4 regions of the Pseudoalteromonas sp. 13-15 genome follow, and region 3 is predicted to be linked to each of the others. Evidence: predicted binding sites of a transcription regulator. Region 3 holds the regulator's gene; each other region holds the start of a gene.
The links. Region 3 encodes sigma-54, which starts transcription at its own class of promoters, with help from an activator protein. Its sites were predicted from a motif close to GTTGGCACGNNNNTNGNNT; they were not measured.

Region 1: a site for sigma-54 is predicted at 1,921-1,939, ahead of ATS72_RS07280 (EF-hand domain-containing protein). Genes of this name have one in related genera too.
Region 2: a site for sigma-54 is predicted at 1,166-1,184, ahead of ATS72_RS05355 (ferritin-like domain-containing protein). Genes of this name have one in related genera too.
Region 4: a site for sigma-54 is predicted at 1,626-1,644, ahead of ATS72_RS11565 (EF-hand domain-containing protein). Genes of this name have one in related genera too.

What each region holds. Positions count from the first base shown of each region.
Region 1 covers NZ_CP019162.1:1,565,509-1,568,887, forward strand. The annotation lists gene ATS72_RS07270 (FG-GAP repeat domain-containing protein) at 1-1,066, shown strand, start outside; gene ATS72_RS07275 (hypothetical protein) at 1,124-1,579, opposite strand; gene ATS72_RS07280 (EF-hand domain-containing protein) at 1,592-1,867, opposite strand; gene ATS72_RS07285 (PA4780 family RIO1-like protein kinase) at 2,160-3,014, shown strand; gene ATS72_RS07290 (response regulator) at 3,048-3,379, opposite strand, start outside.
Region 2 covers NZ_CP019162.1:1,153,000-1,156,378, forward strand. The annotation lists gene aceK (bifunctional isocitrate dehydrogenase kinase/phosphatase) at 1-96, shown strand, start outside; gene ATS72_RS05350 (LysR family transcriptional regulator) at 113-1,051, shown strand; gene ATS72_RS05355 (ferritin-like domain-containing protein) at 1,226-1,669, shown strand; gene ATS72_RS05360 (ExbD/TolR family protein) at 1,922-2,317, shown strand; gene ATS72_RS05365 (TonB-dependent receptor plug domain-containing protein) at 2,406-3,379, opposite strand, start outside.
Region 3 covers NZ_CP019162.1:3,017,268-3,020,646, forward strand. The annotation lists gene rapZ (RNase adapter RapZ) at 1-68, opposite strand, end outside; gene ptsN (PTS IIA-like nitrogen regulatory protein PtsN) at 88-540, opposite strand; gene hpf (ribosome hibernation promoting factor) at 545-832, opposite strand; gene ATS72_RS13970 (RNA polymerase factor sigma-54) at 859-2,358, opposite strand; gene lptB (LPS export ABC transporter ATP-binding protein) at 2,428-3,153, opposite strand; gene lptA (lipopolysaccharide transport periplasmic protein LptA) at 3,150-3,379, opposite strand, start outside.
Region 4 covers NZ_CP019162.1:2,505,097-2,508,475, reverse strand. The annotation lists gene trkA (Trk system potassium transporter TrkA) at 1-614, shown strand, start outside; gene ATS72_RS11575 (calmodulin) at 682-897, opposite strand; gene ATS72_RS11570 (calmodulin) at 978-1,190, opposite strand; gene ATS72_RS11565 (EF-hand domain-containing protein) at 1,335-1,547, opposite strand; gene ATS72_RS11560 (flagellar brake domain-containing protein) at 2,012-2,674, opposite strand; gene ATS72_RS11555 (TrkH family potassium uptake protein) at 2,711-3,379, opposite strand, start outside.

The DNA of each region.
Region 1 (3,379 bases), 1.5 Mb from region 3:
ATATACATCTGTAATAAACCAGTTAGAAGTAACAGAGTTTGAAAAAATAAACTTTATCATTGATGCCAACAAAGATGGCCTGAGTGATATTTTGCTCCCAGACTTAAACCAAACAACCCTTTATATTCAAACTAGTAACGGCCAATTTACCCCTCATACTTTTGAAAAAAAGACGCAGTTTACTGGTGATTTTTCAAAAGATGGTCTCACCCTTGAGGTTGATATTAATAACCAACCTACAATTACAGATTTTAATCACGACGGCCTAAATGACTTAGTGTTTTTAAATAAACAAGGCGCCGATGTGCTTTACGCAAATACTAATGGTTACAACAAAGCCATGGTTGACGTTAATTTTAATATTGAGTTGGGTGAGCTTAGTAACGGTGAAAAACGCAAAATAAAGCAGCTTCTTGATATAAACAACGATGGCTATTTAGACTTTATTACCAAGCAATATAAACCAGTGGAAGGTATGGATTCGCTCGATATTGACATAGCGCATAACCTTTATTTAGGTAATAAAACAGGGTTTAGTCAAACACCTATTAAATTGTTAAATACCAGCGGCCCTAGTCAGCTTGTATTTGAAACAGACTTTAATAACGATGGCTTAATAGACCTGCAAACAATGGACTTAGACATTGGCCTTGGAACTATTGCCTCTATGGCTATGGGCGGTGGTAAAACTGACGTAGATGTAGAAATGAATATATATAAGCAACAAACCGATGGCTCATTTGCTAGTAAATCAAGTATAGAAATTGACCTTGAGATGGAAATAAATATGAGCAATGGCGATGCAACCCCACCCTTATACATAGGCGATATAAACGGGGATGACAAAACTGATGCGGTATATAAATACAGCAAAAAAACGCTCTATGTTTACTACGGCGAAGAGAACAATTTGCTAAGCAAAAAGCGTAAAAAAATAAAATTAACCCTACCTAAAAAAAGTAAAGATATTTTGTTAGTTGACATTAACCAAGACGGTAAAAAAGACTTTGTATTTAAATTTACCGAAGAAGATGGCACCAGTAAAATTAAAACCCGCTTAAACTAACCACCTACACAAAAAGCCCAGTATTACTGGGCTTTTTGTGTCAGCTTTTACACATATTTACGCTTTAATACTGAGTAACGAATCAGATTCAGACAAGCCAAACTTTTCTTGAACAGCCGATAGTATAGCGTCTTTATCTTCATCGTTTATTTGGCTTGAATACTGCTCGAGTAATTCATCAAGGTAACTTACTACATCTTCTGTATTAACTTGCTCTAGTGAATTTTGTGGCGGTGGAGGCGGTCTTTGCCCTTCAGGTCGGCCAGCATCACCAATACTTTTAGCATCAAATTCAAGCTCGCTCATCAATTCTGCCAGCTCTTTAGTCGGTGAAATACCCTGCTCTTCAAACGCAGCTTGAATGCTCTTTGCATCTTCAGAGGTTAAGTTTTCGGGATCAAATTGCGCTAGCGTTTCTTTTACAAAATCACTTTGTTCTGATGTTAGCGATACAGCTTGGCTTTTTTGCTGCGGCATAAAATTAGTAGCGTTATTGTTTATTGAATTGATCATGTTAGTTTCCTTTCAACGTTCACGACGAGGTGGTTTATGTTCACTTAATTCTTGCTCGCTGATTTCCCCATTACCGTCAGCATCAATTTCATCAAAAATAGTCTGTGCGTCACCGTGAGGTGGCTTTTTAGTATTAAATTCATCAAAACTAATTGCACCATTGCCATCGGTGTCGAGAGTTGAAAAGTCTGGCTTAGGCGGTTTGTTATTACTTCCTTTTGCAGCAATATTGGCCGAAAAAACAATGCTAAGTAATACAATCATTGCCGTTGATGTTAAATGCTTCATAGTAATAACCTTATATTTAGGGCGTGTTGATACCGTAAACTTACACCTTAAAAACGCAAAAAATGTGCAAACAATAAGGAAGTATTAAATGATTTAAAAAATTGATGTGTTCTAGGGCGTTCTGGTTGCTCAATTTACAATCAGCAGATAAGCTAACGCAAGCATGTGTAAATGCGCGTAATACTGCCCTTAATTCTCAAAGCTGATATACTGCTTGAGCATATAAAACAACTAATTACAGAGCACTTTCTTAAATAATGATTAATAACCAACTCCACTTAGCAGGCAAGCTGTGAAAACACCAAAACGCTTACACCCCCTTATCGATGACGGTTTAATTGATGAAGTACTTAGCCGACTAATGAGCGGTAAAGAAGCCGATGTATTTGTAGTTCGCTGTGGTGAACACATTCGGTGTGCAAAGGTTTATAAAGATGCTGTTAAACGCAGTTTTAAAAAAGCCGCACAATACCAAGAAGGCCGAAAAGTTCGCGGTGGTCGCCAAGCTCGCGCAATGGGAAAACGCTCAAGTTACGGGCGCCAGTTAGAAGAAGAAATTTGGCAAAATGCTGAGGTTGATGCTCTTTCTCGTTTAGCTAGAGCCGGTGTGCGTGTACCCGATACATACTTTTGTGTTGATGGTGTTTTACTTATGGAGCTTGTGTCTGACAGCGAAGGCGATGTTGCGCCGCAGCTAGGCCATGTAAGTATGAGTAAAGAGGAAGCTATAAAACAACATACACTGATGATGCATTACATTATGCTTATGCTGTGCGCGGGTATTATTCATGGAGACTTATCAGAGTTTAACGTGCTTGTTGACGATAAAGGCCCTGTGATTATTGATTTACCGCAAGCTGTAAATGCGTCTGCTAACAATAGCGCTGAAGCCATGTTTGCTCGTGACGTAAACAACATGCGTCGTTACTATAGTGAGTTTGCACCTGAGTTGTTAAATACCCAATACGCTAAAGAAATGTGGGCGCTATTTGAAGAGGCAAAACTTACACCTAATTCTATACTCACCGGTGAATTTGAAGATGACAGCGAAGAAGCTGACGTTGATTCAGTACTAGACGAGATACAAGCTGCAGCCGATGAAGAGCAAGAGCGACTAGCGCGCATTAACTTTTCAGACGAAGAATAAAACGCCAACGTTTTTGTTAATCGCTTTGCTCCCTTATTGCGGGTGTACAAAGCGATAACCTACCCCATAAACAGATTGAATCACACTCTCTGTTTTAGTTAATTCATCCAGCTTTTTACGCAATTTTTTTATGTGGCTGTCAATCGTTCTATGACTCACAATACGCTGATCGGTGTACATGGTATCCATTAAGCTATCTCGTGAATAAATTCTACTTGGGTTATTAAACAAAGGTTTAAACAACTGAAACTCAAAGTTAGTTAGCTCAATGTCGTTATCTTGGTATTTTACTTTATAGGTGGTTTCATCTAATTGCATTACCGATGTTTGTACTGCTGAAACGTTGAGACGCCTTAAAATAGCTT
Region 2 (3,379 bases), 1.5 Mb from region 3:
AATTTTTGGAAGCAGGCCCAACAAAATATAAAAAATGGCCTAATAAATCATATTTACCCGTACCCGACAGCACAGCGTTTTATCCATCACTGGTAAACGCAAGGACACACACATGAATATAAGCAAAATAGATTTAAATTTACTTGTATACCTCGATACACTACTTCGAGAGTGCAACGTTACACGCGCAGCAAATCAACTTAGCATTACTCAACCGGCCATGAGTAACGGCCTAAAGCGCCTTCGAAACCTTTTTAATGATCCTATTTTAGTTCGTACCAGCGATGGTATGGTACCAACAGAGCGTGCCATAGAGTTACAGCCAGTTATTCGTGGCATACTTATGACACTTGAAGAAACACTCGCACCAAATAGAGAGTTTGAAGCCAGCCAAAGTAAACGTGTATTTAGGATAATGGCCAGTGACTATGCAGCAAGCACACTTGCACCAAAACTACTGAGCAAACTGCACGAAGAAGCCCCAGATACAACCTTAGATATACTTACGCCAAGTGACGTGACCTTTCATGATGTTGAAAATGGTAAAGTAGATATGGCAATCAACCGCTTTGAAAATCTACCACAATCGTTTCACCACAAACGTATTTGGAAAGACAGCTTTTGCTGCCTTGTAAAAGCAGACAACCCAATTATTGAAAACTTCAGCCTTGATAGCTATCTAAAAGCGCGCCATATATGGGTGAGTAAAACGGGGTTTGGTGTGGGCGTTGGTATGGACCCTAAAGATGTGCAAAAGCTAGGTTGGGTTGATGAAGCACTTGCTCACTTTGGGAAACACCGAAATATTGCCACATTTACACGTAATTACCATGTAGCCATTCACTTGGCAAAAGAGCAAAATTTAGTGGCCACTTTGCCATCAAAGGCCGCAAATATTTATTTAGACGATGCCGGCCTTAAAATTTTAGAGCCACCATTTCCTATTCCTCCTTTTGAGTTAGATATGATCTGGAGCCCACTGCTACACAGGGATGCAAGCCATATTTGGCTTCGCCAAAAAGTAGCTGAAGTGGCTGATGAGCTAAAATAAACTTATTACACGGTTATTTGTAAGATTTGCTAGGCGTAAAATTATTTTTCGCCTAGTTATTTTTAATAATAAAAATATACAATTAAATATCAACAACTTAAACCACCCTTTTAAAATGGAATGGCCCTTGCTTTAGTTATGATAAGTTTCATTCATAACATTAAAGAGGTCATTATGAACACCCTTCAAGGAACAGACGCTAATCATATTTCAGACATCATTCAAGTAATGAACAGCGGTATCGATTTTTACCAAAAAGCACAAGAAAATATTAAAGACCCTGCTATTGGAGCATTATTCCAGCGCATGATTGACGCACGCAGAGTCAGCGTTGAACGCCTGCAACCCTATGCTATTAACGAGCAAGGTGAGCGAGAGGAAGGCTCTTCATTTGCTGTTGAAGCGCGCAGAGCATACACCGCACTTCTTACTACATTTGGCTCAAACAACGACAGCACGTATGTAAGCGAGCTGGAAGAAGTTGAAGACAAAACACTAGCAGAAATTAAAGAAGCGATGGATAAGCCACAACCCGCAGATTGTGAAGCCGCGCTTGCTGCAACACTTCTTACAATGCAAAGCTGTCATGCTGAAATGAGCCGTATGCAAAAAAGCTAAATAACCTGAATTCTATTTTAGCTATTCAGTAAATTATTCCCCATACAAACCCAGCGATAGGCTGGGTTTTTTATTGCTTTAAAATCATTTAACCTGTTTGAGTAACATGTCAGAACATAGTTTATACAAATATTTAATGTTATTAGAATATTTATTTAACTGTATTATTTTTCAGCTGTGCTAGTTTTGTTAATAGGATCCTAAAAACCTCGCTGTGGCGCCGCAGCTTTAATTAAAATAGTAAGGTCCAATATGAAAAATAAAACAGCTAAACTGCAAAATAACGCCGACGTAGACATGACCCCAATGCTTGATATTGTGTTCATACTGCTCATATTTTTTATTGTTACTACTTCATTTGTTAAACCCGTCGCCATTGAATTAAATCGCCCATTAGACAAACCAAGTATTGAAAAACAAAGTAAAAATGCAGTTTTCAGTATTGATGCAAATAACGGCGTTTACTTTTCAGGGAGGTTAATTGACTTGGAGCAAGTGTCGAACAACTTAGCCATGTTTGCAGCTAAATATAAAATAAGCTCTGTGCTTATAAAAGCAGATGAAAACAGCAAGCACAACACACTGATGACTGTGATGAATAGCATTAAAGAGTACGACAACTACGCTATTAGCTTGGTTTCTGACTAAAACCTGTTAGCTAATTAGCCTTAAATATAAACCCAAAAAAAGGGCCTTGCGGCCCTTTGAGTTAAATAACGAAAGGGAGAGTTATTTATTAAAAACGGTACTCTGCGCCTACATAGTAGTACGCGCCGTTAAAGCCAAAAGGTGCTGAACGACGAGAGTATTCAAACACACCGTTACTACTTACAACGGTATTGCCGTTAGCATCTACAATTGTGCCTGTACGAGAGTTGCCAATTTCATTTTTGTCTGGGTATACATCAAACAAATTATTAGCGCCTACATTCACAGATAGGTTTTCGTTAATGAAGTAATTAACTTTTACGTCTGTTAATATTTCGGCACCGTAAGTTTGACGGCCACCGTCTTCAACTGTGTATTCACCAAAGCGATTAAGCGACAGATTAACGGTCCAATCTTCGTTTTGGTAAAGCGCACTTAGGTTAATACGATCTTCTGGTTGCCACTCTTCAATAATCGAAATTTCTTGATCTGAAAACACACTTTCTACCGGCACAGTTTCAAGGCCTGAGCCAGAAGGTGTGAATAACGAAACAACTTCAGTTTCTGTAAAGTTTGCAGCAAGGGTAAAATCAAGTGTGCCGCCAAACCCTTCAGTGTTATATGTTGCAACAAAATCTATACCGCTGGTTTCAGTGTCTGCGCCGTTTAAGAAAAACTGACCGGCACCTGCACCAGAGCTAACAAGCGCTGCGTCTAAGCTAGTAGATAGCCCTTTACCTAAACGGTTACTAATAACAATTCGGTCATCAATGTCGATTGAGTAGTAATCTACTGTTACGTTAATGCTGTCTGTTACGTTATACACAATACCTAAGCTACGGTTTTGAGACTTTTCTTCTTTAAGTTTTGGAATACCTAAACTTTGCGCCAGTGTTGAATCGTTTCTAAACGTGCCCACTTCTTCGGCTACTAATGTGCCATTTGGACCTACAACAAACTGTGTACTAATGTTGTTAAAGTAAAGTTGTTGCATAGATGGCGCTCTAAAACCTGAGCTTAATGCGCCACGTAATGAAATATCGTCTGTAATTGCCCAGTTAC
Region 3 (3,379 bases):
TCTTCAACAACGCGTAAAGCAACCGACTTACCAGAACCAGAACGGCCACTTATGATAATCAACTCCATTAATCACCCTTTAAATTTGTTACGATTGGTCAACAATAATTTGATACAACTCAGCATCCGATTTAGCACAGCGAAGCTGCTTACAAAATTCTTTATTTTTTAGTTTATCAGCTATCGTTGCTAGCGTCTTTAAATGCTGTTGGTTATCGCCTTCAGGTACGATGAGTGCAACAAAAATATCAACAGGGCGGTTGTCTATAGCATCAAAATTAATCGGTGTTTCACTTACTAACACCAATGCTAAAGGTTCTTGTGCGCCGCTCATTCGGCCATGTGGAATAGCAATACCTCTTCCTATCCCTGTGCTGCCTAGCTTTTCGCGGGTTAATAAAGCGCCCAAAATATCCTGTTGAGATAAATACGGTAATTTATCGTGAGCCAGCTCGCTAATAAACTCTAAAATTCTTTTTTTACTATTAAAAAGGACCGCAGCTTTACTGCAGTCCTCGCATATAAGTGAACTTAATTTCATCATATTAGTGTCGAGCAAGCTTCTCTTTGTGTTTAATTACTTGACGGTCAAGCTTGTCAATCAATGAATCAATAGCTGCATACATATCTTGATGTTCAGTGGATGCGAATAATTCAGCACCACTTACATGAATAGTTGCTTCTGCTTTTTGATTTAATTTTTCTATATCAAGAATGACATGAACATTATTAATATGATCAGAGTGCCTTTCTAGCTTCGCAAATTTGGTATTTATATAGTCTCTTAATGAATCAGTTAGTTCTACATGACGACCAGTTAAATTTAGTTGCATAAGCATTACCCTCTTTGTTTAGCGTCTTAGATCAGGCTCTTTCGCTGATTTGACGGTGGAATAGCAAGAGATTCGCGATATTTTGCGATTGTACGTCTCGCTACTTTAATTCCTTGCTCAGCCAATATATCCGCAATTTTGCTATCACTCAATGGTTTTGCTGAGTTTTCTGCTGCGATTAATTTTTTAATAAGTGCACGTATTGCCGTAGATGAACATTCTCCACCATTTTCGGTACTTACGTGGCTTGAGAAAAAGTATTTAAGCTCAAATATTCCACGCGGTGTGTGCATATACTTTTGCGTAGTTACGCGCGAAATTGTTGATTCGTGCATTTCTACCATTTCGGCAACATCATTTAAAACCATCGGTTTCATGGCTTCTGGCCCGTGTTCAAAAAAGCCCTGTTGTTGTTTAACAATACAGTTAGTTACTTTTAAAAGTGTATCATTTCTACTTTCTAAGCTTTTTATAAACCATTTAGCTTCTTGTAAATGTGAGCGAATAAATTGACTGTCGCCGCTTGATTTAACTGTACGCGACATCGCTGCATATTGGCTGTTTACACGAATTTTTGGCATGCTGTCTGGGTTTAACTCTACAATCCAGCGGCCTTTAATTTTTTTAACTGACACATCAGGTATTACATACTCAGACTCTTCTCGTACTATTGTGTCTGCAGGCTTAGGGTTAAGCGTATGAATAAGTGTCATTACTTCTTTAAGCTCATCTTCTTTGAGCTTCGTTTTTTTCATTAATGTACGGTAGTCACGAGCAGCTAACAAATCAATGTGCTCGGTTAAAATCATTTTTGTTTCATCAATAAAAGGCGTGCCTTTATCAAATTGATTTAACTGAATACACAAACACTCTTGTAAGCTACGTGCCGCAATACCCACTGGGTCAAATAGCTGAATGCGCTTTAATACAGCTTCTATTTCGTCAAGTTCAACCTCAACGTCATCGTCGTTATCTTGATTAAAGCTCTCTAAAATCTCTTCGCAACTGAGTGTCAGTATGCCTGAATCATCCACCGCTTCTACAATAGCAATAGCAATGGCTTCATCTGTAGGGCTAAATGGCGTTAATTGTAATTGCCACATTAAGTATTCGTGAAGCGTTTCAGTTGATGCGCCCTGATATATAGACTCATCTTCAGGCATTGGTCCTGAAGATGATGCAGGGGCTGCACTCATGTACTCATCCCAGCTAACGTCCATTGCCATGTCGTCACTTACGGTATCTTTAGCAAGCGCTTCACCACTGTCTTGTTCATACTCGCTAGGGGCTTCATCTGCAGATACGGTTACTGTAACTTCATCGTTATCTGCTTTTTGCTCATTTTTGCCCGCAAGGTCATCGGCGTAGTCTTGCTCCTCAACCTCAAGTAATGGGTTGCTGTCGAGCGCTTCTTGTATTTCTTGCTGAAGATCCAATGTGCTTAATTGCAGCAAGCGAATAGCTTGTTGCAACTGAGGTGTCATTGTAAGTTGCTGGCCCATGCGCAGCTGTAGTGATTGCCTCATGTATCTCTAACAATCCTTTTAAGTTGTTATAATTAATACTAGCAGATGCTTATAAATAAGGCGTAAATGTTACAGCCTAAATTGCTCGCCTAAATATACATCGCGTACAGTTTTATCATTTAATACGTGTTCAGGGGTACCAGAAGCAATCAGTTCCCCATGAGAAACAATGTAGGCTTTTTCACAAACATCAAGGGTTTCTCTCACATTGTGGTCTGTTATTAATACGCCAATACCACGGTTTTTCAGGTGTTCAATAATCTTTTTAATATCTAATACTGAGATAGGGTCAACACCGGCAAAAGGTTCGTCTAACAAAATAAACTTTGGATCTGCAGCTAAAGCACGTGCAATCTCCACTCGGCGACGTTCTCCGCCCGATAATGCCATGCCTTTGCTGTCGCGAATGTGTTGAATGCTAAATTCATCTAATAGATTATTCAATGTATCTTCTCTGGCTTGTTTAGTGAGCTCCTTTCGAGTTTCTAAAATAGACATTAAGTTTTGATACACTGTTAATTTTCTGAATATAGACGACTCTTGTGGTAAGTAGCCAATGCCTAATCTAGCACGACTGTGCATAGGTAAAAGCGTAATATCGTTATCATCGATAGATATTTTGCCTTTGTCGCTAGGGACTAAGCCTACAATCATGTAAAAGGTTGTTGTTTTACCTGCGCCGTTTGGCCCAAGCAAGCCTACAATACTGCCAGCTTTAACTTCTAAGCCCACATTTTTTACAACTTCACGGCCTTTGTAGCTTTTGGCTAGTAGCTCTGCTTTTAATGTGCTCATGGTTGGCCTTTGTCATTTTTTTTAGGCTCCACAGGCACTAAGATAGTGTGTACACGGTCAGTTGAGCTTTCATCTTTTTCGGCGCTAATAAGCTGCTGTTCTATATCGTAGGTAATGCTTTTAGCATTCATTTTTTGCCCAGCTTGAGATATCTCTGCATCTCCAATTAATGTTAAAAAACGCGTTGAAACATCGTACCTAACTTCATTAGCGCTGGCGCTCATTA
Region 4 (3,379 bases), 510 kb from region 3:
ACACCGTTAAGCTAATAGAGCGCAGTAAAGAACGTGCTGAACAGCTTTCAGAAATGCTCGACAACACGGTAGTATTTTGTGGCGACGCCTCCGATCAAGAACTTCTTTCTGAAGAACATATCGAACAAGTGGATGTGTTTATTGCCGTTACCAACGACGATGAAGCCAATATTATGTCGGCCATGCTTGCCAAACGCATGGGCGCGCAAAAAACCATGGTGCTTATTCAACGTGGTGCGTATGTAGACCTAGTACAAGGTGGCGAAATAGACATTGCCATATCGCCGCAACAGGCAACAATTTCTGCATTGTTAACCCATGTACGTCGAGGTGATATTGTTAACGTGTATTCATTGCGTAAAGGGGCTGCAGAGGCTATTGAAGCAGTTGCTCATGGCGATGAAAATACCTCCAAAGTAGTTGGCCGTGCAATTGCCGATATAAAACTACCAGCCGGAACAACTATTGGGGCCATTGTGCGTAACGACGATGTACTCATTGCCCACGACGACACCATTATTATGTCGGGCGATCACGTGATTATGTTTTTAATTGATAAAAAGCATATCAACGTAGTAGAAAAGCTCTTCCAAGTAAGTGCTATATTTTTATAACGCATCAAACACAAAAAAGCCGCTGAACATGGCGGCTTTAGTGGAGTATGATTGGGGCTTATCAATGCTACTGTACTTTGGCAAATTCTTCTTTAGAAAGCTCACCATTTCCATCTGTGTCTAAATCTTTAAAAATTTTCACTAGTTGTGAGTTTACTTGAGCTTCTTCCATGCTGATAACACCGTCACTGTTGCTATCAAACGATGCAAAGTCTACCGCTGCATAAGCTGCTGAAGAAGATGCTAAAACTAAAACCGCAAGTGTTGTATTTAATGTTTTCATAGTAATGTTCCTAGTAAAATGAGAAATCCTTTTCTAAGATCCCTGTCTGTGAAAAATAGCTAAACCAATACCGGCTAACTTTAAAATTTTGCAAACTCGTCTTTAGAAAGCTCACCGTTACCATCTGTATCTAGCTCTGTAAACTCAGCCATTAAATCGGTGTCTATTGCCGCTTCACTTGGGCTAATTGCTCCACTGCTGTCGGTATCTAAACTGTCAAAATCTGATGCTGCAAACGCAGCTGAAGAAGACGCTAATGCAATAAGTGCTAATGCTTTATTTAAATGTTTCATAACTTAATCCTTCATACTTAATGTTCTATCAAAAAAATGGGCTTATTACCTTTTAAAATGGTTTCACTTCCTTGTTATCCTTTTTCGTAAGCTCCCTTGCCTACTTAGGTTGTCTTTGGCAACTCAGGATTCCATTTACTGAATTTAGGCTTTTGAAAACTCTTCTTTTGATAACTCACCATTTTGGTCTGTATCGAGCTCTGAGAACATGCTCATTAATTTTGCATCAACTGATGCTTCGGCTTGGCTAATTGCACCATTACCGTCTACATCGAGTGTATTAAAGTCAGAGCCTGCAAAAGCGGCTGACGAAGAAGCGAGTGCGATAAGTGCTAATTTTTTATTAATGCGTTTCATAGTATGTATCCTTCAAGTTGTATGTGAGTGATTGGTACTTACTGTTAATCACGTTTTTCGATTAGTACAACCAGACTATTACAACTTAAATGCCAATATTTATTAGTTTATATTTTTCAGTGCCTTACGTGTTAAACACTGAAAAAAGTGCAAATTTAAGCATTATTTTTGTAGCTATTTAGCAACGCTGGTTTAATTAAAAACTATAAGTTATTAAAAATCAGATATTTAGGTTTAATGTAAAAAACCACAAAGCAAAGTTATTTAAATGATCAAGGTGTAATTAGGTATTGAGCAGGAAGTTTTAAACTGAACAAGGTGTAAAAATAAAATAAAATATAAAAAATTTTAATGCTATATCTCTGTTTTTATTTAATAAAAAATAATAATTTAGAGGTTGGTAATTTATTTTCGTTCATAAAGTAAAAAGTCGCTATTTTGTTGCAAAATAGCGACATTAAAACCTAATCGGCATCGAGTTCTATCATAGCGGGGTCAATAAAGTGCTCTTTCATAAAAGCTTTCATCTCTTCTTTACTGGCTAATAACTTAATGCCGCAACGCACGCCTGCATTATGATCTTTCACGCTGCACACTTCGCCTTCAAAGCCTTTGCTATTACTACCTAATACCACAGTGCATTGTGAGTCTTTGATGCTTTCTAGATCTGCGTCAGTTTTTACATCAAACATAGCCCCCGTTAGTGAAATATCTTTTATAACACCATCGAGTACCTTGTCATCACTGAGTTTAAGTTTTGCAGGTAATAGAGTTGGAATACGGGTTTGCGAACGTAAACTAAATAGCTGAACTTGCTTGGGGTAGTTTATAAAAATCAGCCTAACGGGGTGTGATGCAATAGATTTAATTTGCTGTCTAAACGCAATTATTTGTCCATCATCCCCCTCTATTAATGCTCTTACAACTACGGTGACGCCATCTCGTAAGTAATCATTTGCACCCGGTAAACGTTTGGCTGTAGGAAAGTTTAAAATAATAAACTTTTCATCAAGCAAGCCTACCATTTCTGTTTTCACGCGCTTACTGCTAGTGGGTGTTAATATTTCTAAGTCAACTAAACTGCCAACCGGTATATTATTTAATTTATCTGCATGTGTTGCTGGCATATCCATTCCATAAACATAGTAGTAAAACGTTGTGTTTTATCCGCGCCAAAACGTAGGCGTAAATAACACAAGCAAAGTAAAAATTTCTAGTCGGCCAAATACCATTGCAATAGTCAGCAACCATTTAGCGCCGTCGGTTATTGCACCATAATGCGAGGCAACATCACCCAACCCTGGACCTAAGTTATTTAAACACGCTGCCGTGGCCGAAAACGCCGTAATATTATCCATTCCCGTACCCATAAGCGCCAGCATAATAATAATAAATACTAAAGCATAGGCAGAGAAGAACCCCCACACAGCTTCTACAACCTTATCGGGCAATGCTTTACGGCCAAGTTTGATTGAATAAATAGCACGAGGGTGCACTAGGCGGTTTAGCTCACGTACGCCTTGCAGGTAAAGTAAAAACACGCGCACCACTTTCATACCGCCCCCGGTAGACCCTGCACAACCACCAATAAAGCTCGAAAATATTAATAAAATAGGTAAAAACAGCGGCCATGTTGAAAAGTTATCGGTAGCAAAACCCGCCGTTGTACTCATTGATACCGCTTGAAATAGTGCTTGGTCAAGGGTTTCATCACCATTGGCGTATATCTCGTTCGACGACAACACAGTAAAACAAATAACCACCAGCGCCAATTGAATGCATAAAAATACTTTAAACTCGGGATCGCGAATGTAGACCTGCACGTTCCGGCT